DNA from 3 places in the Streptomyces sp. NBC_01689 genome. Region 1 is predicted to be linked to each of the others. Evidence: riboswitches for the same ligand, from Rfam matches in the RefSeq annotation. Region 1 holds a riboswitch; each other region holds the start of a gene.
The links. A riboswitch is a leader RNA that binds a small molecule or an ion and turns the genes downstream of it on or off. The one in region 1 is predicted to bind cobalamin.
Positions count from the first base shown of each region.

Region 2: linked by a shared signal. The riboswitch ahead of OG776_RS36420 ((2Fe-2S) ferredoxin domain-containing protein) and the one ahead of OG776_RS31210 (cobalamin biosynthesis protein) in region 1 are both predicted to bind cobalamin.
Region 3: linked by a shared signal. The riboswitch ahead of OG776_RS03115 (CbtB domain-containing protein) and the one ahead of OG776_RS31210 (cobalamin biosynthesis protein) in region 1 are both predicted to bind cobalamin.

Region 1 is NZ_CP109592.1:7,303,366-7,310,872, forward strand. It holds gene cobN (cobaltochelatase subunit CobN) at 1-95, opposite strand, end outside; gene OG776_RS31205 (cobyric acid synthase) at 92-1,600, opposite strand; gene OG776_RS31210 (cobalamin biosynthesis protein) at 1,597-2,568, opposite strand; cobalamin riboswitch at 2,676-2,816, opposite strand; gene OG776_RS31215 (hypothetical protein) at 3,005-3,229, opposite strand; gene OG776_RS31220 (inorganic phosphate transporter) at 3,242-4,483, opposite strand; gene OG776_RS31225 (lysozyme) at 4,662-5,450, opposite strand; gene OG776_RS31230 (class II aldolase/adducin family protein) at 5,622-6,350, shown strand; gene OG776_RS31235 (alpha/beta hydrolase family protein) at 6,537-7,507, shown strand, end outside.
Region 2 is NZ_CP109592.1:8,480,851-8,488,357, forward strand. It holds gene OG776_RS36405 (GNAT family N-acetyltransferase) at 1-588, shown strand, start outside; gene OG776_RS36410 (VOC family protein) at 689-1,321, shown strand; gene OG776_RS36415 (helix-turn-helix transcriptional regulator) at 1,341-1,733, opposite strand; cobalamin riboswitch at 2,038-2,226, shown strand; gene OG776_RS36420 ((2Fe-2S) ferredoxin domain-containing protein) at 2,437-2,799, shown strand; gene OG776_RS36425 (glycosyl hydrolase family 28-related protein) at 3,439-5,529, shown strand; gene OG776_RS36430 (DUF2637 domain-containing protein) at 5,885-6,703, shown strand; gene OG776_RS36435 (TioE family transcriptional regulator) at 6,875-7,507, opposite strand, start outside.
Region 3 is NZ_CP109592.1:781,405-788,911, forward strand. It holds one part of gene OG776_RS03105 (IS5 family transposase) at 1-247, shown strand, start outside; one part of gene OG776_RS03105 (IS5 family transposase) at 247-704, shown strand; gene OG776_RS03110 (CbtA family protein) at 1,359-2,114, opposite strand; gene OG776_RS03115 (CbtB domain-containing protein) at 2,134-2,349, opposite strand; cobalamin riboswitch at 2,385-2,530, opposite strand; gene OG776_RS03120 (enoyl-CoA hydratase/isomerase family protein) at 2,809-3,912, opposite strand; gene OG776_RS03125 (multicopper oxidase family protein) at 4,305-6,275, opposite strand; gene OG776_RS03130 (glycosyltransferase) at 7,369-7,507, shown strand, end outside.

The DNA of each region.
Region 1 (7,507 bases):
ACCCGGGTCGGGTTCCCGATCCGGTACGGGGCGCCGGAGGCACGCGCCGCCAGCAGATCGGTGTCGGCGGTCGACAACAACAACACTGTGCTCATGCGGGCGCTCCCGGTGGAATGAAGGGCAGTCCTTGCGGCGCGCCCGACTCGATGAGCCGCCACAGCGCGTCCGTGTCCGCGTGTTCCTCGATCAGATCGCCGAGCCGGTCGAGCTGCTCCTCGCGCAGCGCCCCGAACGACGTGTCGGCGGCCGGTACGAAGCGGCGGCCCGCGGCGGCCGCCACCTCGCGCAGAAAGGCCCGCCGGAAGCCGTCCGACTCCAGCGAACCGTGCCAGTGGGTGCCCAGGACGGCACCCACGCGGCAGCCGTCCAGGAAGGGTTCGCCACCGGTCACCTCGGCGACGCCGTGATGGATCTCGTACCCCTCGACGGGTTCGCCGAGCGCCTCGCCGGACGGGCGGGCGAGGGTCTTCTCGCGTGCGAAACGCACCCGCACCGGGAGCAGTCCGAGACCCTCGACGGCGCCTTCCCGGGACTCCACCTCGTCCTCGATGAGTTCGCCGAGGATCTGGAAGCCGCCGCAGATCCCGAGCACGGGACGGCCGTCCCGCGCCCGGCGCCGGACGGCCTCCGCGAGCCCGCGTTCCCGCAGCCAGCGCAGCGCCGCCACCGTGCCCCGGGTGCCGGGAAGGACGACGAGGTCGGCGTCGGCCAGTTCCGCGGGCCGGTCCACGAACCGTACGACCACGCCGGGTTCGGCGGCCAGGGCGTCCAGGTCCGTGAAGTTGGACATGAGGGGGACCGCGCAGACCGCGACGCGCAGGACGTCCTCGCCGACCGGTCCGGCGACCGCCGACTCCCGTACGGCACCCCGCAGGGAGACCGCCATCCCGTCCTCCTCGTCGATCCCCAGACCGTGCCGGAAGGGCAGGACCCCGTACGTACGGCGTCCGGTGAGGTCCTCGAGCATGTCGAGCCCGGGTTCCAGCAGGGACACGTCGCCGCGGAACTTGTTGACCAGGAACCCGGCGACGAGCCGCTGGTCCTCGGGGGACAACAGCGCGACTGTCCCGAAGAACGAGGCGAACACACCGCCGCGGTCGATGTCACCGACGACGAGCACCGGCAGCCCCGCGTTGCGGGCGATCCCCATGTTCACGATGTCGGTCCGCCGCAGATTGATCTCGGCAGGACTGCCGGCCCCCTCACAGATCACCGCGTCATACGTGCCCCGCAACTCGGCGAGGCAGTCCAGCACGGTGCCCAGGAGCTGTTGTTGGCGGCCGCCGTGGTAGCCGCGGGCGGTCATCTCGCCCACCGGTCTGCCCATCAGCACGACCTGACTGCTGCGGTCGCTGCCCGGCTTGAGCAGCACGGGATTCATGAGCGCGGTCGGTTCCACCCGGGCGGCCTGCGCCTGCATGGCCTGCGCGCGCCCGATCTCCGCACCCCCGCGGGTCACGAAGGAGTTCAGGGACATGTTCTGCGCCTTGAAGGGCGCGACCTTGACGCCCTGCCGCACCAGCCACCGGCAGATCCCCGCCGTCACGACGCTCTTGCCGGCGTCCGAGGTGGTGCCGGCGACGAGAAGACCGCCGCTCATGTCGTACGCCCCTTCGGGAGAGGTCCGCCGGCGCGCACGCGCCCGGCCAGCAGTCGCCCCGCGGCACTCACGCCGAGGGCGAGCCAGCCGACGCGCCGCGAGAGCCGTACGGCACGTTCGATGTCGGCGACGTGCACGGGACGCCCGCCGCCGTTGAGGACGGGCCGGTGCTCGACCCGGCCCGCGTACGAGAGGGTCCCGCCGAGCCGCACCCCGAGGGAGCCCGCGAACGAGGCTTCCACCGGACCGGCGTTGGGGCTCGGGTGCCGGCGGGCGTCGGCGCGCCAGGCGCGTGCCGCCCCGCGCGGGTCGCCGCCGGCGACCGTGGCGAGCGCCGCGGTCAGCCGCGCGCCCGGCCAGCCGGCGACGTCGTCGAGGCGCGCGGAGGCCCAGCCGTAGCGCAGGTATCTGGCGGATCTGTGCCCCACCATGGCGTCCAGCGTGTTGACGGCACGGAACGCGACCAGTCCGGGCACCCCGCCGACGGCGCCCCACACCAGGGCGCCCACCACGGCGTCGGAGGTGTTCTCGGCGACGGACTCGACGACCGCCCGCGCGATGCCGTCGCGGTCCAGTGCCTGCGGGTCGCGTCCGCACAGGTGCGGCAGCCGGGCGCGGGCGGCCTCGACGTCGCCGGCGCCGAGCGCGGCACCGATCGCCCGTGCCTCGCGCCCGAGGGAGGTGCCCCCGACGACGGCCCAAGTGGCGGCGGCCGTCAGGGCGATGGAAGCGGCGGGGGAACGGCGTACGCCACGGCTCGCGAGCGCGGCGAGGACTCCGGCGCCTCCGGCGCAGACGGTGGTGTGCAGCGCTCCCCACCCGCGGTGGTCGCGCCACAGCAACCGCTCCACGGCTCCCGCGGTCCGTCCGAACACGGCGACCGGATGGCCCCGGCGGGGATCGCCGAGCAGCAGGTCGCCGAGGAGGCCCGCGCCGGCGCCGTACGCGAAGACGCGATCGGCACGCACGGGGTCAGCCGGCCGTGCGGTGGAGCGTGACCCTCGTACTCAGCAATACCGGCAACGGGCAGCCGCGCATGGCGATATGTCCTCACTCAGGGTGTCCACGCCCTGGTTCGACGAGACCGGCGCTGAGAGTTCCTGGCTCCCGGGGAGTTCTCTCCCCGGTCACAGTGGCGGGACCGCGCCGGATTCTCACCGGCTTCCTCTTCTGTCGCCGTACTTGGCCCCGGCAGTCCACCACGGGTCGCGGGACCCGTCAACTTGCCGTTGACCTGCGAGGGGAGAGTGTGCGAAGGCCCACACGGCGCGGGGCGGGGGAGGACGTGCGCACGGGGTGCGGGAGGGCGTACACGTGGGGTGCGGGACGTCGCTCCGTCCCGCACCCCAGGTGAAGTGCCGCCCGTTTCGGGCTGTTTACCGGCGCGCCGTCACCGGCGCCCGGTCACTTGCCGACGATGAGATAGATCCCGTAGGCCACCGCCGCGGCGCACGCGGCGAAGCACACGTACGCGCCGGTGACCGCGAGAGCGGCCGAACCGCCCCGGGCGGGCGCGGACTCACGCTTGGTGAGGCCGACGATGCCGAGGGTGAAGAGGCCGACGAGGGCCACGGTGACCACGAGGCTGACTCCGAAGACGGAGGCGAGGGCTGCCCAGTCGATGTTCATGGGGTTCTGTCCTTACACCGTGGCCGGGCGGGTGGGCTCCGCGTCCGGGGCCGGGATGGTGGTCTTCAGATCACCGGACAGGTCTCCGGTGACGGGGCCCGCGGGCGGCGGGGTGACCGCGGCCATCGCGGTGGTGACGACGCCGGCCGGCTCGGTGGCCTCGTTGACGTTGTCGACGGTGACCGGCTGGCGGCGGGACAGCGTCCAGATGACGCCGGCGCCGGCGACCAGGAGCGCGCCGGTGAGGACGATGCCCCAGGTGCCCTGCTTGGTCAGGAACTCGGCCGCGGCACCGGCCAGTCCGGCGGCCGGCAGGGTCAGGCCCCAGGCGACGAACATCCGGGTCGCGGTCGACCAGCGGACGACCCCGCCCTTGCGGCCGAGACCCGAGCCCATCACGGCACCCGAGCAGACCTGGGTGGTGGAGAGGGAGAAGCCGATGTGGGAGGAGGCCAGGATGGCCGTCGCGGCGCTGGTCTGGGCGGCGAAGCCCTGCTGCGGCGCGAGGTCGGTCAGCCCCTTGCCCATCGTGCGGATGATGCGCCAGCCGCCCAGGTAGGTGCCGAGCGCGATGGCGGTACCGGCCGAGACGATGACCCAGGTGGGAGGGTTCGAGCCGGGGGCGATCACGCCGCCGGTGACCAGGGCGAGGGTGATGATGCCCATCGTCTTCTGCGCGTCGTTCGTGCCGTGCGCCAGCGAGACCAGACCGGCGGAGGCGATCTGGCCGGCGCGGTACCCCTTGGCGGTGGCCCGCTGGTCGGCGCGGCCGCCGATCCGGTAGGTCAGCCGGGTGGCCAGCATCGCGGCGAGTCCGGCCACGACGGGCGCGGCGACCGCGGGGATCAGGACCTTGGTGACGACGGTCGAGCCGTTCACCGACGACCAGCCGGCGGACATGACCGCGGCGCCTATCAGGCCGCCGAACAGGGCGTGGGAGGAGCTGGAGGGCAGACCCAGGAGCCAGGTCAGCAGATTCCAGAGGATGGCGCCGACGAGCGCCGCGAAGATCACTTCGGTGCGGATGCCCTCTTCGTTGATGAGTCCACCGGAGATCGTCTTGGCGACCTCCACGGAGAGGAACGCACCGACGAGGTTCAGCACGGCGGACATGGCCACCGCCGTCTTGGGCTTCAGAGCGCCGGTCGAGATGGTCGTCGCCATCGCGTTGGCAGTGTCGTGGAAACCGTTCGTGAAATCGAACACGAGAGCGGTGACGATCACGATTCCGAGGAGGAGCGTGATGTGTTCCATTTACCCAGGCTTCTGTTTGACGTCAGTGGCACGTGGACCGTAGGCAACCTGAGTGAACGGAAGATGAACTGAGGCGGGCTTAGGGGTGTATCCAACCGCGGATCCGCCCTCCGTTTGCCTCCGGGGGAGGTGAGGGTCGGGACCCTTGGTTCGAACGAAGGCGGAATAGCGGGCTCCGCTAGCCCTTCGCGAGCCTCTTCAGCCGGCTCGTGGACCCGTTGAAGAGATTCTGGTCACCCGGCAGGGCGCCGTGGTTGTCGTACTGCCAGAACGTCCACGCCGACCAGCCGCCCGGCAGCACGCCGATGTCCGACGAGTCGTAGCGGGCCAGCCAGAGCGCGTGGTCCGCGGCGAAGGCGCGGCTGTCCCCGGTGCACGTGGTCCACCAGTGCGCGGTCGTGTAGATCACCGGGCGTCGGCCCGTGTACCGCTCCACCTCGTCGCTGAAGTCCTGGATCCAGCGCACCAGCCGGGTCTTGCCCATGCCGTAACACTTGTGCCTGCTGTACGGGTTGTACTCGATGTCGAGCGCGGGTGGCAGTGTCCGGCCGTCGGGCTGCCAGTCGCCTCCGTTGCGCATGAAGTACGCGGCTTGGGTGGTTCCGGACGATTTGTTCGGAATTGCGAAATGGTAGGCGCCGCGGAGGAGTCCCGCGTCGAGCGCCCCGTTGTACTGCTGGTCGAAGTAGGGGTTGCGATAGGTGTGGGACTCGGTGGCCTTCACGTAGACGAACCGGGCGCCCCTCTCCCTGACGCTCTGCCAGTCGACGTTCTTCTGGTGCGAGGAGACGTCGTGGCCCCTCGGTGCGTCGGCCGCCTCGGCGGGCGCGCCGGTCAGCGCCGGTGCGGTGAAGGCGAGTGTCGTCAGGGCGGAGGCGGCGGCGAGGGCGAGGGTGAGGGTGTGGGCGCGGCGGCGGAGCGGCCCGCGGCCGCGGGCCGGGCGGCCCCCCGGAACGGCGTTCTGCACGGTGGATCCCCCAGGGGTCAGTGGAGGATCATTCAATGCACGCCGGTCGCCGACCCATCACTTTAAAATGCTGATCTGTCCATATATAAACCCTTATGGGCTTACGTCTTTCACTCCTGAAGCGCCCTGGCCCGCCACCCGGTCGGCGTCCGCCCTGACAGGATCGCGGTCATGACGGAGCGACGGCGGGGCGGGCGGGACGCGGAAGTGGGTGCGCACGGCGCGCGGACTCCGGAGGTGGTGGACGCGTGGGACGAACTCGTCGCGACGGCCCGCCGGACGGTCGCCGACGGCCTGGTCGTCGGAACCTCGGGCAACGTCTCGGTGCGGGTCGGCGACACGGTCCTGGTCACGCCGACCGGTGTGCCCTACGGCCGGCTCGCGCCGGGCGACGTCGTCGGGGTGGACCTCGACGGCCGGCAGACCCTCGGTTCCCTCTGTCCGACCAGTGAACTGCCGATGCATCTGGCGGTCTACCGCGCCACCGACGCGCGCGCCGTCGTCCACACCCACGCCGCGCACGCGACGGCGGTGTCGACGCTCGTGACCGAACTCCCGCTGATCCACTACATGGCGGGCGCTCTCGGTGGCCCTGTCCGAGTCGCCCCTTATGCGACCTATGGGACTCCCGAGCTGGCCGAGAACATGCTGCGGGCGCTGGCCGGACGTACGGCCTGTCTCCTCCAGAACCACGGCACCCTCGCCCACGGAGCCTCCCTGGACCAGGCGTACGACCGCACCGCCCAGCTGGAGTGGATGTCCCGCGTCTGGCTCCTGGCCTCGTCCGTACCGGGACTGTCGCCGACGCTTCTGACGCGGGCGCAGCTGGCGCAGGCGGGGGAGCGGCTGCGGGGGTACGGCCAGCCCGGCCCGGACACGGACGGCGTCCGCGCCCCCTGACCCGACCACGGCGCCGCGCCGCGCCGCGACGGCGCACGCCGCCACGGTCCGGTCTCCGCGCGTCCGGTGCCCGCCGGAGGGGGCTTCGGCGGCGGCCCGCCGGCCTGTGCCGCCGCGCCCCGGCGACCGAGCCGTCGGTGCGCGCTCCCACTGGCCGACATCGGGATGCGCCGTGAGACTGGGACCGTGCGTACTGCCAAAGCGACGGCCGCGGCCGTCACCGTAGCCCTGGCCGCGAGCGCGGCCTCCGTGGCGGTGGGACGGTTCGCCAGCGACGCCGCGCTCAAGGCGCCGCCCGGCAGGCCCCTGCCCACCGAGCCCCGGCTCACCGTGCACGCCACGGCCCCGGGCCGCGTCACGCTCACCCGCGCGCTGGCCTCCCGGCGGCCGGGGACGTACGGACTCGCCGGCGACGGCTCCCACGCGGTCGTCGGCCCGGTCCTGGAGGACGCGCCCCACAGCGCCGACACCGTCGTACGCCGCCTCGAACGCGTGACCCACGGCACCCTGCGGCCCGGCGACCGGGTCTGGCTCACCCCGAACCTGTACGTCGGCAACCCGGGCACCGCTCTCGGCCTCGAACACGCCGACGTGGACGTGCCCGGCGAGCTCGGCCCGCTGCCCGCCTGGTTCGTGCCCGGCGTCCGCGACACCTGGGTGATCACCGTGCACGGCCTGGGCGCCACCCGGGAACTGCCGATGAACGTGATGGAGTTCCTGCACCGCAGCCGGCTCCCCGTCCTCGACCTCGCCTACCGGGGAGACGTCGGCGCGCCCCGTCCCCCGGACGGCCTCGGCCACCTCGGCGAGACCGAGTGGCGCGACCTGGACGCCGCGCTGCGCTACGCGGTCCGCTACGGCGCCGCCCAGGTCGTCCTGTACGGCTGGTCCACCGGCGCCACCATGGCCCTGCGGACCGCCGCCCACTCCGCCCTGCGGGACCGGGTCGCCGGGCTGATCCTGGACTCTCCCGTCCTCGACTGGGAGGCCACGCTGCGCGCCCTCGCCGGTGCCCGCCACACCCCGAGGGCCCTGCTGCCGCTCGCGGTCCGGGCCGCCCAGGGCCGCACCGGACTGCACGGCGACCGCGTCCGGCAGGCCGCCGACCCCGACCGGCTCGCCGTGCCGGCACTGGTGGTGCACGGCCCGGACGACGT
Region 2 (7,507 bases), 1.2 Mb from region 1:
GGCGATGAGCACACCGGCGGTGAGCAAACCGGCGGTGCGCACACCGAGCCCGTCATCCGGGACGCCAGGGAACTGGCCGCCGATCCGGAACGCGCGGCCGGGTTCGCGGAGTCGGCCCACCGGATCCTGGCGGACCTGGTCGCCGGAGGTGCCGCGCTGGGCTGGGTCGAACCGCCGTCGCCGGACGAGGTGGCGGAGCTGCTGGGACACGTCATGACCGCGGCGCGGAACGGGGACGCCGCCCTGCGAGCCGCGTACCTCGGCCGCCGGCTCGTCGGGCTGGGGTACTGGCTCCGCTACGCCCGGCCGACCCACCGGCCGCACGCCGACCTGGAGAAGATCGCGGTGGACGCAGCCGCCCACGGCCGGGGCGTGGGCCGGGCACTGACCACCGCGCTCGTCGCCGACGCCCGGGCGGCGGGCATCGAGGTCCTCACCCTGGACGCCCGCGGCGACAACACCGGAGCCCTGCACCTCTACCGTTCGCTGGGCTTCACCGAATACGGCCGTCTGCCCCGCTTCGTCGCGGTCGGTGAACACCGCTACGACAAGGTCTTCTTCATGCTGGACCTCCGCCGGCACGGCTGACCACCGGCGGCGGGGGAGAGAGCGGGCCCGAACGGCCGGATCCAGGACCGGGCAGTTTTCGAGAAGCGCCGGTGGCCCGGCGGCCCCTACCGTCGAGGTCATGAAGTCCATCGATTCCGTGACCCTCGAGGTGGCCGACACCACGGCCGCCGCCCGCTTCTACTCCACCGCCTTCGGACTGGAGCCGTCGCAGGTGCGCCTGCGTGACTCGCAGTCACCCACGACGGGGTTCCGCGGGTTCACCCTGTCCCTGGTGGTGTCCCAGCCGGGCAACGTCGACGCCCTGGTCGACGCGGCCCTGGAAGCGGGCGCCACCGCCCTGAAGCCCACCGCGAAGTCGCTGTGGGGCTACGGCGGCGTCGTCCAGGCCCCGGACGGCACGATCTGGAAGATCGCGACGTCGGCGAAGAAGGACACGGGCCCGGTCACCCGCGCCTTCGACGAACTCGTCCTCCTGCTGGGCGTCGAGGACGTCAAGGCCGCCAAGCGGTTCTACGTGGAGCGGGGCCTCACCGTCGGGAAGAGCTTCGGCGGCAAGTACGTGGAGTTCGTCGCCGGGCCGGGTTCCGTCAAGCCGGCCCTGTACAAGCGCAGCGCTCTCGCCAAGGACGCGGGTGTCCCCGCCGACGGCACCGGATCGCACCGGATCGTCCTCGCGGGCGCCACCGGCCCGTTCACCGACCCGGACGGGTTCGTATGGGAAGCCGACGTCCCTCTGCCGGCCACCGCTTGAGCCGGCGGAGGGGCACGGGTCAGGAGGCGGGGTCCGCCAGGTGTGGCAGTCCGTCGCGGACGAGCTGGGTGCGCGAGGTGAGGTGCAGCTTCGCGAACACCTTGTGCAGGTGATAGTCGATCGTGCGCGGGCTCAGGAAGAGCTGGTCCGCGATCTGCGGATTGGTCAGGCCCTGTGAGATCAGTGTGGCGATCTGGAACTCCTGCGGAGTGAGCCGGTCGACGGCACCGGGTTCGGTCCGCGGCGTCGTTCCCCCCGCCGCGCGGAGTTCGGCCGCGGTTCGCCGGGTGGTGGAACAGGTGTTCGCGGAACCCTGGGCCGGATCGACGTCGCCGTGAACAACGCCGGGTACGGGCTCTTCCCCGCCCCGAGCCGATGGGTCCTGGGAAGCGACTCCTACAGGTTCCTGCACGACGCCCTGACCGAGCGCCTGGCCGAACGGGAGACGCAGAAGGAATCCTCGGCCGCGACCGACCTGCCCGCCGCCTGACCGGCACCACCGCGGAGGGGCGGGGAGCGCGCGGACCGGGGAGGTCACGACCCCGCGGCCGCCTCGTTTGATGTGCTGATCCCTCGGCCCGCCGTCCGCTGTCCGCCGCCCGTCGACGGCCGGCGGACGGAGGCCGCTCGCGAGCGGCCCGAGGGGTGCGCCGAGCCGGCCCGAGACCAGGGCTTCGACGGCTCCGGGCCAGGCGCGTTCCCCCACGCAAGACGGCTTCGCCCTGATGCGATGATGGGCGGCGACAAGGCGACGGCGGAACGAGGAAGCCGGTGTGAATCCGGCGCGGTCCCGCCACTGTGATCGGCGACCCGATCCCCGACAGGCCACCGCCCCCCCACGGGTGCGAAGGCCCGGGTGAGCGGCGAACCGAGAGCCAGAGACTCACGCGGTCGCCTCCTCGACGACGGACCGGGGCGGACTTCCCCGGGCAGGAGGACGATCCGGCATGCCCACCGGGCCAGTTGACGAGACGGTCGGCACCCCGGCCGGACCGGGATCCACGGAGGAGGGGTCCGCGGACGAAGGGCCCGCGGACCGGCGTCCCGCGGACGGGAGAACAGCCGACCGGGGAGCAGCGGACCGGGCGACGACGGAGGCGGCCGCGGTCGGCTCCGTGCCGTGCCGGATCGTCGTGTGCCGGGACTGCTGTTGCGGCAGTCCCAAGGTGACCGGCGTCGACCACGGCGCGCAGACGTCGCGCCTCGCGGAGGCCGCTCCCGTAAGGGTCTCGACCTGTCTGGACGTGTGCGATCAGGCCAATGTGATCGTCGTGCAGCCCTCCTCGGCCGGGCGCGCGGCCGGTGGGCGGCCGGTCTGGCTCGGACTGGTCAACGACCGTGACGCGACGGAGGACATCAACACCTGGGTGCGGGCCGGCGGACCCGGGATCGCGCCGTGCCCGGACATCCTCGATCTGTACACCTTCACCCCGCCCCGGCGACGCCCCGTGCCCCGGCCGCGGTTCGGCGGCGCCTGAGCGCTCCGCGGTGTTCCGGTCGCCGGTCGGCCCGGCGACCGGCGCACGGGCCCTCGCGATGGAGGTCGACTGCGCCGCACTTCCGCGCGACTGGCTCGACATCGAACTCCCGTATGACGGGCGGCTGTCGTTCTCCTCCGGCCCGTGGCAGGTGGCGCCCGACCAGGGTGGGCCGCTGCTGCCGCCGAGAGGTCGTGGAACGGCGTCGGCCACCGCCCGTTCACGCTGAACCTCGGGTGGGCATCCGCGAGGCCATCGCCGCCCGGCAGTGGGAGAACCTTCTCCGCGCGCGGCGGTGGCGAGCGCGGCGAGGCATCGTCGTCCCGCGCGTGTCCTCCTCCGTGAGTGTCCCCGATGGACCTCCGAGAGTGTCCCCGGTGGCTCGGGTACTGCAAGAAATCGATGAAACAACGCAGGATTCCTACGGGAAGTTGGAAAGACGCGTCCGGTGTCTTGTCCGGGCGCCCGCGGACGCCCTACTGTCACCGCACCGGCACGGTCCGCTCCTCCCCCTTCGGCCCGCAGAGCGGACCCAGCGTCCTCGCCCGCTCCGTCGGCCCGGCTCCGCCCGACCCCCGCTCGACCGTGCTCACCCCCCATCCGTCCTCGTTCGTCCGTTCCGAGAGAAACGAGAATCTGATGTCGCGGTACAGCACGCGCGCGGCGGCGGAGCGGGTCCGCAGCCGGCCACGGAGACCGGCCAGGATCGCCACGGTGGTGACGGCGGCGGCCGCCGGACTCGTGCTCACACTCACCGCACCGGTCCCGGCGGCGCTCGCGGCGCCCGGGTCCGGCGGGCACGGCGGTGGCGGGGGAACCCCGGTGGTCACCCGGGCCGCGCTCGACCCGGCGCTGGTGGCGGGGCGCGGCGCGGCCGTGGACTTCGCCGAACAGGAGGCGGAGAACGCGGCGACCGACGGCACCGTCATAGGGCCCGACCGCACCGCCTACACCCTGCCCTCGGAAGCCTCCGGCCGGACCGCCGTACGCCTGAAGCCGGGCCAGTACGTCGAGTTCACGCTGCCGCGCGCCGCCAACGCCCTGACCGTGCGCTACAGCATCCCCGACGCCCCCGAAGGCGGCGGCATCACCGCGCCCCTGGACGTCTCCGTCGACGGCAGGCACCGCTCCACGATGACGCTCACCTCGCGCTACTCGTGGCTCTACAACCAGTACCCGTTCACCAACGACCCCCGGGCCGACCTGCTGCACCCGGACTGGTGGATCACCGAGTGCGGCTGCGTGCCGGCCTCCACCACTCCGGCACCCACCGTCGACAAACCGTTCCGGCCCAGCCACTTCTACGACGAGCAGCGGCTGTTGCTCGGCAAGCGGTACGCGGCGGGGGACACCGTCCGCCTCACCGCGCCCAAGGGCGGCGCCGCCGCCTGGACCGTGATCGACCTGCTCGACACCCAACTCGTCGGCGCGCCGCACGTCGAGGCGCGCGCGGCGAACGTCCTCGCGTTCGGCGCCGACCCCACCGGCCGGCGCGACGCGGGCGACGCGTTCGACCGGGCGGTCGCCTACGCGAAGAAGCGGCACCTCAAGGTGTACCTGCCGCCGGGCACCTACCAGGTGAACCGTCACATCGTCGTGGACGACGTGACGATCGTCGGAGCGGGCAGCTGGTACACGGTGGTCAGGGGGCACCAGGTCACCCTCGATACCCCGGCCCCCGACGGCTCCGTCCACACCGGTGTCGGTTTCTACGGCAAGGACGCGGCGGACGGCGGCAGTCACGACGTCCACCTGTCCGGGTTCGCCGTCGAGGGCGACGTCCGCGAGCGCGTCGACACCGATCAGGTCAACGCCGTCGGCGGGGCGCTGAGCGACTCGACGATCGACGGACTCTACCTGCATCACACCAAGGTCGGTATGTGGTTCGACGGACCGATGACGCGCCTGCGCGTCACCCGCAACGTGATCGCCGACCAGATCGCCGACGGCCTCAACTTCCACACCGGCGTGACCGATTCCACCGTCTCGGACACCTTCGTCCGCAACACCGGTGACGACGGTCTGGCCATGTGGTCGGAGAAGACCGGCAATTCGCGCAACGTCTTCTCCCACAACACCGTGCAGACCCCCGTCATCGCCAACGGCATCGCGCTCTACGGGGGTTCGGACAACAAGGTCACCGAGAACCTGATCGCCGATCCCATCAGGGAGGGCAGCGCGATCCAGGTCGGCTCCCGCTTCGGCGCCGAGCCGTTCGCCGGGCACCTGTGGATCACGGACAACACCACGGTCCGCTCGGGGCCGTTCGAGCTGAACTGGAAGATCGGGCTCGGCGCGATCTGGTTCTACGCGCTGGAGCGTGACATCGACGCCGACATCCAGGTCACCGGTGACCACTTCCTCGACACCACCTACAACGCGGTCATGCTGGTCTCCGATTTCCCGGTGAAGGACAAGTACGCGATCCGGGGCGTCCACTTCAAGGACATCCGCATCGACGGCACCGGCACGTCGGTGCTCAGCGCCCGCTCCGCCGGCTCGGCTTCCTTCGAGAACGTGGACGCCCGCAACGTCGGCGCGGTCGGCATCAACAACTGCGGATCGTTCAACTTCCCCGCCACAGGCGCCGAGTTCGCGGTGCAGGACCTCGGCGGCAACGACGGGGGCGGCACGACGGGCGCCTGGATGGCGTCCTGGGAACTGCCGAACACCATCACCTGCGACGACCGGCCCCCGGTGGTACCGCCGCCGGCCCCGGCGGCCTGGTGACGGACGGGGCCCGGGCGGACCCCTTCCGCACCGGCCGGCGAAGCGGTCCGATCCTCACGGGAGCGCTCGCAGGAACCGTCGACCGGGGCTCGCGGGCGACGCTTCCGTGAATCGTCCGGCAGGTGTGCGGTCACTCGTTTGCCGCACACCTGAAGGACCCGGCCGACGTTAATCGAATATGACCCAAGCGCGTCCCTTTGCCCCGTCGCTCCCCGGAGCCACGGCGGAGCGTCCCTCCGCGGCCCGAATCGCCGCGTCCGGGCGACCCACCTGCACGTTCGCCGCCACGTCCCCGTCATCCGACGGGGACGTCCCGGCTGTCACCCGGCCCTGAGCGGGCGGGGGCGGAATACCTGTGAACGACGACTATCCGGACCTCTCCTTCGCTCGGTACGAGCAACCTCCCGACTACCCGGGCGGGCCCGGCACCGACCGGTACGGCGGTGCCGCCGACGCCCTCTACGAACCGGGCTGGGACCCGGTCGAGGAACTCACGTACCTCTTGCAGGACGCGGCGGCCGCGGAGCAGGACGCCACCGTGCCGCCACCTCGCGGTGAACCCTCCTACGACGACGACCCGTCCGGCGATCCGATGGACAACCTGGTCCGGATCACCGCCGAGTTACCGCCCATCCGGCGTTCCTCGAAGGGGCATCGGAAGGTGCGGGTCCGCAAGCCCCGGTCCGGCTGGCTGCAGACCGTGAGCTTCGTGATCGCAGCGATGACCGCCGTCATCGTGTCGATGGTGAGTGTCTTCGGCGGCATGGTGGCCTACGCGCCACTGCGGCACATCGCGTCCACCACCCAGACCGGCTCGGGACCGTGGTGGCCTCTACTCATCTACGGTCCCTGGATGGTGGCGTCGCTCTCGGTCCTGCGCGCCGCACTGCACCGACGCCGCGCCGTGCACTCGTGGTACGTCGTCCTGCTGTTCTCCTTCGTCGCCGTGATGTTCTGCGTGGCCGACGCGCACAAGTCCGTCACCGGGGTGGCCGCGGCCGTCGTACCGGCGCTCGCGTCGCTCACCTGCTTCCAGCAACTGGTCCGGCAGATCACCCTCACCAGGCCACCGCGCCAGCGCACGTCCCGGCACCGGCAGCGTCCCGAGCCCGCGTCGCCGAAGCGCGTGGAGACCAAGACCGGTTCCGGCAACCGGAAGACACCGCGCGCCTGAGGTGTCCGGCGGCTCTCCTTCCCGTCCGTCCCCACCGTCGGTCCCACGCACGCGCGTCGGACCGACGGCGGCACGAGAGGCCCGGGGAGCGCCGACGAAGAAGACGTACCGCCGTCCGCGGCGGCGTCACGACCGGCCGGGGCAAGCGGTACGTGGGCGGGTGGCCGACCCTCACACCCCGGGGCCCGGACTTCCACCGGGCGGGCGGACACCCAAGAGCGCGACGTAGCCCGCGAGTCGGGCCGCCGCGTCGAGCATGTCCACCCCGCGGGCGGTGAGCCGTCGCCGCCAGTCGTCGAGGGCGGCGGCCAGCGCCTCGGTGCCGCCGGCGGTACGGATTTGCCGGACGACCGTGCCGATGTGCTCCAGCGGATGGCCGCCGCGCCTGAGCAGATGGGCCAGCTCCGCGTCGCGGACGTCGGCGGCGGCGTACACGCGATGTCCGGTGACCGGTTCCCGGGCGGGTGCGAGGATGCCCGCCGCCTCCCAGTTGCGGAGGGTCGCCGCGGTGACCCCGAGGCGGCGCGCGAGATCGCCGACGTTCAGCGGCCCGCCGCCGGCGGAGGCTTCCGCGGAGGGATCCGGTCCGGCGGGACCTCCACGCCGGGCCAGATGCTCGACGGCCCGCCCGACCGCGTCCAGCGTCCCCCGGTCGCGCAGCAGTTGGGCGTGGCCGCGGTCGACGGCGGTCAGTGCGGCGTCGAGGTCGCCCGCGTGGAGCGACCGCATGATCTGTCCGCCCGTGCCGTGCCCGTGCGCCCGGACGAGCGCCAGATAGGCGCGCAGGGCCACCGCGTGTGTCTC
Region 3 (7,507 bases), 6.5 Mb from region 1:
GACCGGCAGGCCCTGTGCGGGATCCTGTTCGTCCTGCACACCGGGATCCAATGGGAGTACCTGCCGCAGGAGTTGGGCTTCGGCTCGGGCATGACCTGCTGGCGGCGTCTGGCCGCCTGGAACGAGGCCGGAGTCTGGGACGCGCTGCATCTTGTGCTGCTGAAGAAGCTGCGGTCGAAGGACAAGCTGGACTGGTCGCGGGCGGTGATCGACTCCTCCCATGTCAGGGCAGCCCGACGCGGCCCAAAAGCGGACCCAGCCCGGTCGACCGCGCACGACCAGGCAGCAAGCACCACGTCCTGACCGACGCCCAAGGCATCCCCCTCGCCGTGTCGCTGACCGGCGGAAACCGCAACGACGTCACGCAGTTGCTCCCGTTGGTGGACAAGGTTCCGGCCGTGGCCGGACGCGTCGGCCGGCCCAGACGCCGCCCCGACGCACTACTCGCCGACCGCGGCTACGACCACGACAAGTACCGCCGCCTGCTATGGGACCGCGGCATTCGCCCGGTCATCGCCGAACGAGGTGTGGAACACGGCTCCGGCCTGGGCGTTTTCCGCTGGGTCGTCGAGAGGACCATCGCCTGGCTGCACGGCTTCCGCCGCCTACGCGTCCGCTGGGAACGACGAGACGACATCCACGAAGCCTTCCTCGGCCTCGCCACCTGCCTCATCACCCACCGCCACGTCCAACGCCTTTGTTAGGACCTCTAAGTCGTCGTCTCCGACCGACGGCCGTGTCGCCGCCCGCAGACCCGACCTGACGAGGACGGCGGGCTCTGGTCGCCAAGACCCTCGTGGACAGTGGTGCGACCCAACTGCCCACGGGCTCAGGTTTGTTCGTCGACGTCCGTCGTCCCGAGCAGTCGCTCGTCACCACAGGAGCCGAACAGGAGCCCACAGGAACGGCCCGTCGAGCAGGCACACGCGTCCGAGGCGGTTCGGCGGGTGCGCCACGTCCCCGCTGCCCCCCGCACTCCACACCGCGTGACGACGCGCCGCTGCCGCCCGGCGTCGGCACGATCGAGCCGTGACGATGGTGCGACCGCCGCAAAGGGCGGGTTCGCGCTCCGCACCACGACCCGCTGGTGAGGTGTGAGAACCGCCGCGGACGCCGTCCGGGGGACCAACAGGCCCCGCCCCGGCACCTCATGGACCGGGGCCCACTGGGACCCGTGAGCCGGTCACGGGTCGTCCGCTGTCGCGAGTGCCCACCCATCCGCACCCTCTCGCCGGACTGCGCGGAGACGCTCGGCAACAACGCCGGAGGGCCCCCGGACGGTACCGGGGGCCCTCCGCGCGGGGTCGTCCGCCGATGCCTCGGCGGTCCTCCCGGTGCGTCGACTCGGGTCGAAGGTGTCAGTGCGGTACGGGAGTTGCCCCCGCCGGAACGGCCGCCGGCCGCGGGACCAGCAGACGCTGCGCCAACTCGCCGAAGACCAGGCCGAATCCGGTCCACAGCGTGATCTGGATGGCGAGAGCCGAGGTACGGAACCGCCACAGCAGGGTGGCCGGGAAGTCCTTCGGCACCTCGTTGATGACCGGAAGGACCGCGAAGGCGATCCCGATCACGAGCGCGAAGAAGACGACCGCGGCGACGGTCGCGTGCCAGTTGCCCCATCGGGGTGCGAGTCGCTTGCCGAGGATCACCGCGGCGATCGCGAGCAGGACACTGAGCACCATCATCAGGAAGTACAGCGTCGTGCGCTTGCCGATGGTGTCGGGGTCGCCGACGGACGGCGGATTGGCCGGGTACTTCAGGAACGGCACGACGTACACGGCGACGAGCGCGCAGCCGGACAGCAGCAGCGCCGTCGCGCGCGGGCTGAAACGGCCCACGCGGCCGAGCGCGAAGCAGTACGCGAGGGCGGCGATGCCACCGAAGGCGACCCCGTAGATCAGCACACCGGTGGCGAGACCACCGGTGGACTGCAGGCTACGGCTGACGATCTCGACCTCGTGGCCGTGTGCCGGGGCATGGGCCTCTTCGAATCCGATGGCGTCGTCGACGCTGGGCTCACCCAGGAAGTAGGCGACGACGAGGGCCAGCACACCGGCGGCGAGGCCGGCGAGCATGCCCCGCACCAGAAGGTTTCTGACGGTTGCGGAGTTCATGGGTGCGCGGTGTCCCTCGTCAGTGGCAGGGGAAGCCGAGAAGGTGGCGGGCGTCGTGCACCCACTCGTGAACGTCCTCGCCGGAGACGACGGCGGTGGCGCCCTGTTCGGCGCCGACGAAGTAGAGCAGGACCAGCATCAGGATGCCGAAGAAGACCGCCCAGGGCACGATCGTGCCGATCGGCAGTTTGGCGGGGATCGGGGTGGCTGTCGGCGGAGCGACGGTCTGCGCCATGGCAGGACCTCCTCGGGAGTTCGCGTCCCATCTCGGTGGTGCACAGGACGACAGCTGCGGGTCTGACTTGAGAGATCCCCATGGAACGGGGACCTCGTTCACAGTGGCGCGACCGTGCCGGATTTCCACCGGCTTCCGCCATGCCGTCGTCGATATCGCACTGACCGTACCGCGTGCCGGGTTCACGGCCAAGACCGTCCCCTATGCCGTGATCTTCGTCTCGCCGGGCGGCGCGGACCGCCGTGACCTGTGGGTCAGCGGTCGGCGGAGCGGGCCGCCCGCCCCTCCGTCGCGGAGCTGAATGCCTGTCTCCGTCCGGTGGCCGTGAACTCCACGCCGGGGGTGCGCCGTTCGGGACGAGCCCCGTCGGCGTGGGGCGGCATGGTCACCCCACGCCGGTCGGCGGGACGGTCGGCGCGGAGCATGCCCTGCCCCGGTCTGTCGCACCCGGCGGCTCGGTCACCGAGGTGCCTCACCCGGGAAGTCGGCGCGGGAGAGGCCGAGTTCACGCGCGCCGATCGGCGCGAGGAAGCCGGCTACGTCCGCGTCGGTGACCTCGGCGAGCGTCGCCGGTGACCAGCGGGGGTCGCGGTCCTTGTCGATGAGCTGGGCGCGGACCCCCTCGACGAAGTCGGGCCGGGTGAGTGCCGCGCAGGAGACGCGGTACTCCTGGTCGAGCACCTTCTCCAGGGAACTGGCGCCGCGGGCCGCGCGCATCGCGGCGAGAGTGACCTTGAGCGCGGTGGGTGACCTGGTGAGCAGGGTCTCGGCCGCCTCCTTGGCCGCGCCGTCCCCGTGGTCCTGCAGGCGGGCGACGATCTCCTCGACGGTGTCGGCGGAGTAGCAGGCGTCGATCCAGTGCCGTGCCTCCGCGAGCACTCCGGCCGGCGCGGCCCCGGCGTGACGGTCCAGCACCTCCCGTACCGGCGCGTGCGCGAGCTCCTGGAGCAGCCGCGGCAGGGAGTCGGACGGCACGAAGTGGTCGGCCAGTCCGCACAGCAGGGCGTCACCCGCGCCGACCGCGTTTCCGGTCAGTGCCAGATGGGTGCCGAGTTCGCCGGGCGCGCGGGCGAGGAGAAAGGTGCCGCCCACGTCCGGAACGAAGCCGATGCCCGTCTCGGGCATCGCGATCCGGGAACGCTCGGTGGTGATCCGTACGCCGCCGTGGGCGGAGACCCCGACACCGCCGCCCATGACGATGCCGTCCATCACGGCGACATACGGTTTCGGGTAGCGCGCGATACGGGCGTTGAGCCGGTACTCGTCCCGCCAGAAGGCCGTCGAGGCCGTGCCGTCCCCGTGCCGGGCGTCGTCGTGGATGGCCCGGATGTCGCCGCCCGCGCACAGACCCCGCTCCCCCGCACCGGTCACCACGACGGCCCGCACGGCCGGGTCGTGTTCCCAGGCGGTGAGCGCGGAGTCGATGTGGCGCACCATGGTGTGGGTGAGGGCGTTGATCGCCCGGGGCCGGTTGAGCGTGAGGTACGCCGCGCGTCCCTCGGTGCGCAGGAGGACGGAGTCGTCGGTGCCGGTGGCCGCCCGGGCGTCCTGGGTGCCGGTCATCCGAAGACCTCCGCCGGGCCGCGGGCCGCGATAACGCGCATGATCTCGATGGTTCCTTCCAGGATCCGGGGACGTCGACGTTCAGCCTACGAGCAGGCGCGGACCGCGTTCCGCCGCGTCGGGACCGAGGAGGCCGCGGTCACGTTCGGCCCCGGCCCCGGGCCGCATGGACAACAGCTCGGACCGAGGCGGCCACGGCACGGTCCCGGCGTCCGCCGCCACGGCGGGCAGGGTTTCCGTGTCCGCGGCCATGGCATGCGCACATGTCTCCGCCCTCCGCGCGGATACGTATGCCGGTGTCGGCATGTCCCGGACCCTGCTCCCGGCCGGACGACCGGGAGCAGGCCGCCCCGTCACGAGAACCTGTGGAGCGGCCCTGTCCACCCGGCCCTCTACATCTTCATGCCGGAGTGCCCCGGCTCCTTCGCGCTCATCCCCATGTCACCGTTCATCCCCATCAACATGTCGTGGATGCCGTGGACGGCCGGAGGCATGATCACGAAGGGACGCATCATGCCCTCGTCCTCGTGGTCGAGGATGTGGCAGTGGTACATCACCTTGCCGGTCTGCCTCGCCAGCCGTCCGGCGACCGTGACCAGGGTGTTGGCGTTGACCGTGATGGTGTCCTTCCAGCCGGACTCCTCGGGTGCGACCGGCACGGCCGCACCCAGGGTGATCGGCTTCGTCGTCCGCCCGGCGGCGAAGTCCATGCCGGAGCCGTCCACCGTTCTCCGGTCCACGACCTGGAAGTTCATCAGGTGGATGTGCATCGGATGATAGATGGGCACCCCGGCCGGCGCGACGCTGACGAAGTGCCACTTCTCCCAGGTACCGGACGCCGCGAAGAACGACGTGGTGTCCTCGAACATGGTCCCCGTCCGCCGCAGCGTCCTGGTCCCGCCGGGCATGTCGATCTTCACGATCCCGCTGCCGGATGCCGTGTCGGCCGCGACCTCCCGCATCTCCCACAGCTGCGGCATGGCACCGGTCCTGTCGAAGGAGAGCACGACGAAGCGCTCGGTGGCGCCGTGCGGCACATCGGCCGCGGTGATCTTCCGGAAGGTGGGTGACAACGTTGTCGGCACCGTGTACGCGGCGCGAAGCCGGTTCTCGACACGGAACTGCATGACCTCCGGGAACGGGATCATGAAGTCGGGAAGCGCCGCGCCCACGGCCTGGCCCTCGATCGTGTTGACGAGCTTGAGCCGCCTGCCGGCGAAAGCGGCAAAGTCGATGACGACGTCGGCGCGTTCCGCCGGGGAGAGCGACAGTGTCTCGGCGATCGTCTGCGGCCTGCCCAGCAGACCCAGGTCGGTGCCGACCAGCTTCATGACGCCCCGGACGAGCTTGCCGGTGTCCTCGTCGACGACGGCCAGGCGGTAGACACGAGCGCCGGAGACGTTCACCAGACGCAGCCGGTAGGCTCGTGCCTCCACGTCGAGATACGGCCAGACGACCCCGTTGACCATCGTGAAGGGGTTGAGCGTGGCGAGCGCCGGGGGGATCGCGCCGGGCATCGGCGCGTCGGGGCCGCCGATGATGCGCTTGACGAGGATCTGCCCGGTGAGCCGCCCCTTGGCGTCCGTCTCGAAGTTGACGTCCTGGAGGGTGAGGGGAATCTCGTGGTCGCCCCGCGGCAGGTCGAGACGGGCCTCCTCCTTGTCGCGCACCATGTAGTTGCCGATGAGTCCGGCGGCGACATTCAACGAGGTCACGGACATGGCGTGGTCGTGGTAGAAGAGGTGCGCCGCCTCCTGGTCGTTGGCGTACTCGGCCAACTGCCCGTCGCCCGCGGTCACTCCGTATTCGGCGGCGCCGTCACTGAGGGCGTTCTGGTGTCCGCCGTGCACGTGGACCGTCGTCCACGCCGTCAGGGCGTCGACCTCGGGCCGGGCGAACCCGCCCTCGGAGCCGGGACGGTTGTAGGGAAGCAGTCCTGGTCCGGGGCCTTCCGGGTGCACCCATACCGCCTTGACGGGTGTGGTGCCCGTCAGCTTGTTGTTCCAGGCGACGCGCGCCTTCTGTCCGCCGCGGGCCTCGAGGGTGGGGCCGGGGAAGTGGCCCGCGTAGGTCCACAGACGAGTGGACGGCATCTGGGAGTGCAGACGCACACGTGCGCTGACGAGATCGATCTCCGTGATGTCGTCGCCGCGGAGCCGCAGCGTCGGGGGAATGCGCAGTGGGTCCTTGAACGGTGTCAGATGGGTGGAGGTCGGTTCTCCGGCTCCCTCGAGGATGTCGGCCGCCACCGGCTTCTCGTTCGTCGAGTTGTTGCCCTTGAGGAGGCCGGCACCGCCGACGGCGACGGCCGCCGTGGTGAAGCCGGCCATGCCGAGGAGCGACCGCCTGGTCGTGTCTGCCATGGGAATGCGTGTCCTGTTTCGGTGTGAGGGCGCGACGAGGCGCCCGTCGGAGCCGTGAAGGCTCCCGGGTGGGGACATGCCCGGCCATGCGTGCGCGGCATGGCCCGGGCTGAGGGGGGCGAGGTGCCGCAAGGCCTTGGCGGCTCGTTTCGTACTGCTCCCCGCGGTGCGTCCCCGCTCGTACCGATGATCGATCGACAGGCAGGCGGACGGACGAACGGGACAGACGGTAGGTGGGTCTGCCCGTGCTCGTGGGACGGCGGGGTCGACGGACCGGTTCCGGCGCGGAATCCGGTCCACGAGGGTCGTGCGGACGGCCGAAAGGTCACGTGGGGCGGATACCGCCACGTCAGGAACCTGACGTTTTCCCGCACCGCGCCCAAGATCCTTGCTTCGGCAACTAAGTAGATCATTCGAAGGTTGACCGTGCAAGTTGTGTGAGCGGACGGCGGCGATTCTGCTCATACGTTTCGACACGTATCTACTGTCGGAGGCGCCGACGGCGACGGCCCACACCGCGACACACCCGCCGCCCCGAAGCCCCATCGAGGCCGCCGCGACACGGAGGAGCTGTACATCCGCCAGGGTGCCCCGACGTCGCGACGGCCTGTTTGCGTCACACGGCGATCCTCTGGTGTACTTACTTGCATCGACAAGTACATGTGTGACTTCGCTCCTCGATCCCTTCGGTACGGCCCGCCGGTTCCGGCGGATCCTCACCCGTCGTGTCACGTGCGACAGCCCGATCGGCCGCGCACGCGGCAGGGAATCCGGGGGTTCCCGTCAAGGTCCGGCGAACTCGACGCCAAGGCCGCCGACGACGGTCTTCAGGCGTCCGGGCGTCCTCGCGCACCCGGCGGGGATGCCGACCACCACCGATCCGCCCGGTGCCTCCGGGCGACGTCACCGCCGTTCACCGAGGCGGACCGGCACCCGGTCCGCGTCGCTTGCCTCGGGTCAGCGGGCGACGGGCCGGCCCGCTGGGGCGACGGGACGGCGGCGCCGGACGGGCCGGCCCGCTGGGGCGGGGGAACAGCGGGCCGGCCACGGCGGACCCGGCCCAGGACCGAGTCACGTAGGAAGGTTTTCCACCGTGCGCGTTCTCTTCTTCAGCAATCCGTTGGTCGCCCATCTCCTCCCCCAGTTCCCGCTGGCGCGAGCACTGCGCGGACAGGGGCACACCGTCGCATTCTCCACCGCCGAGGTCATGGCCCCGTGGCTCGCGCCGGAGG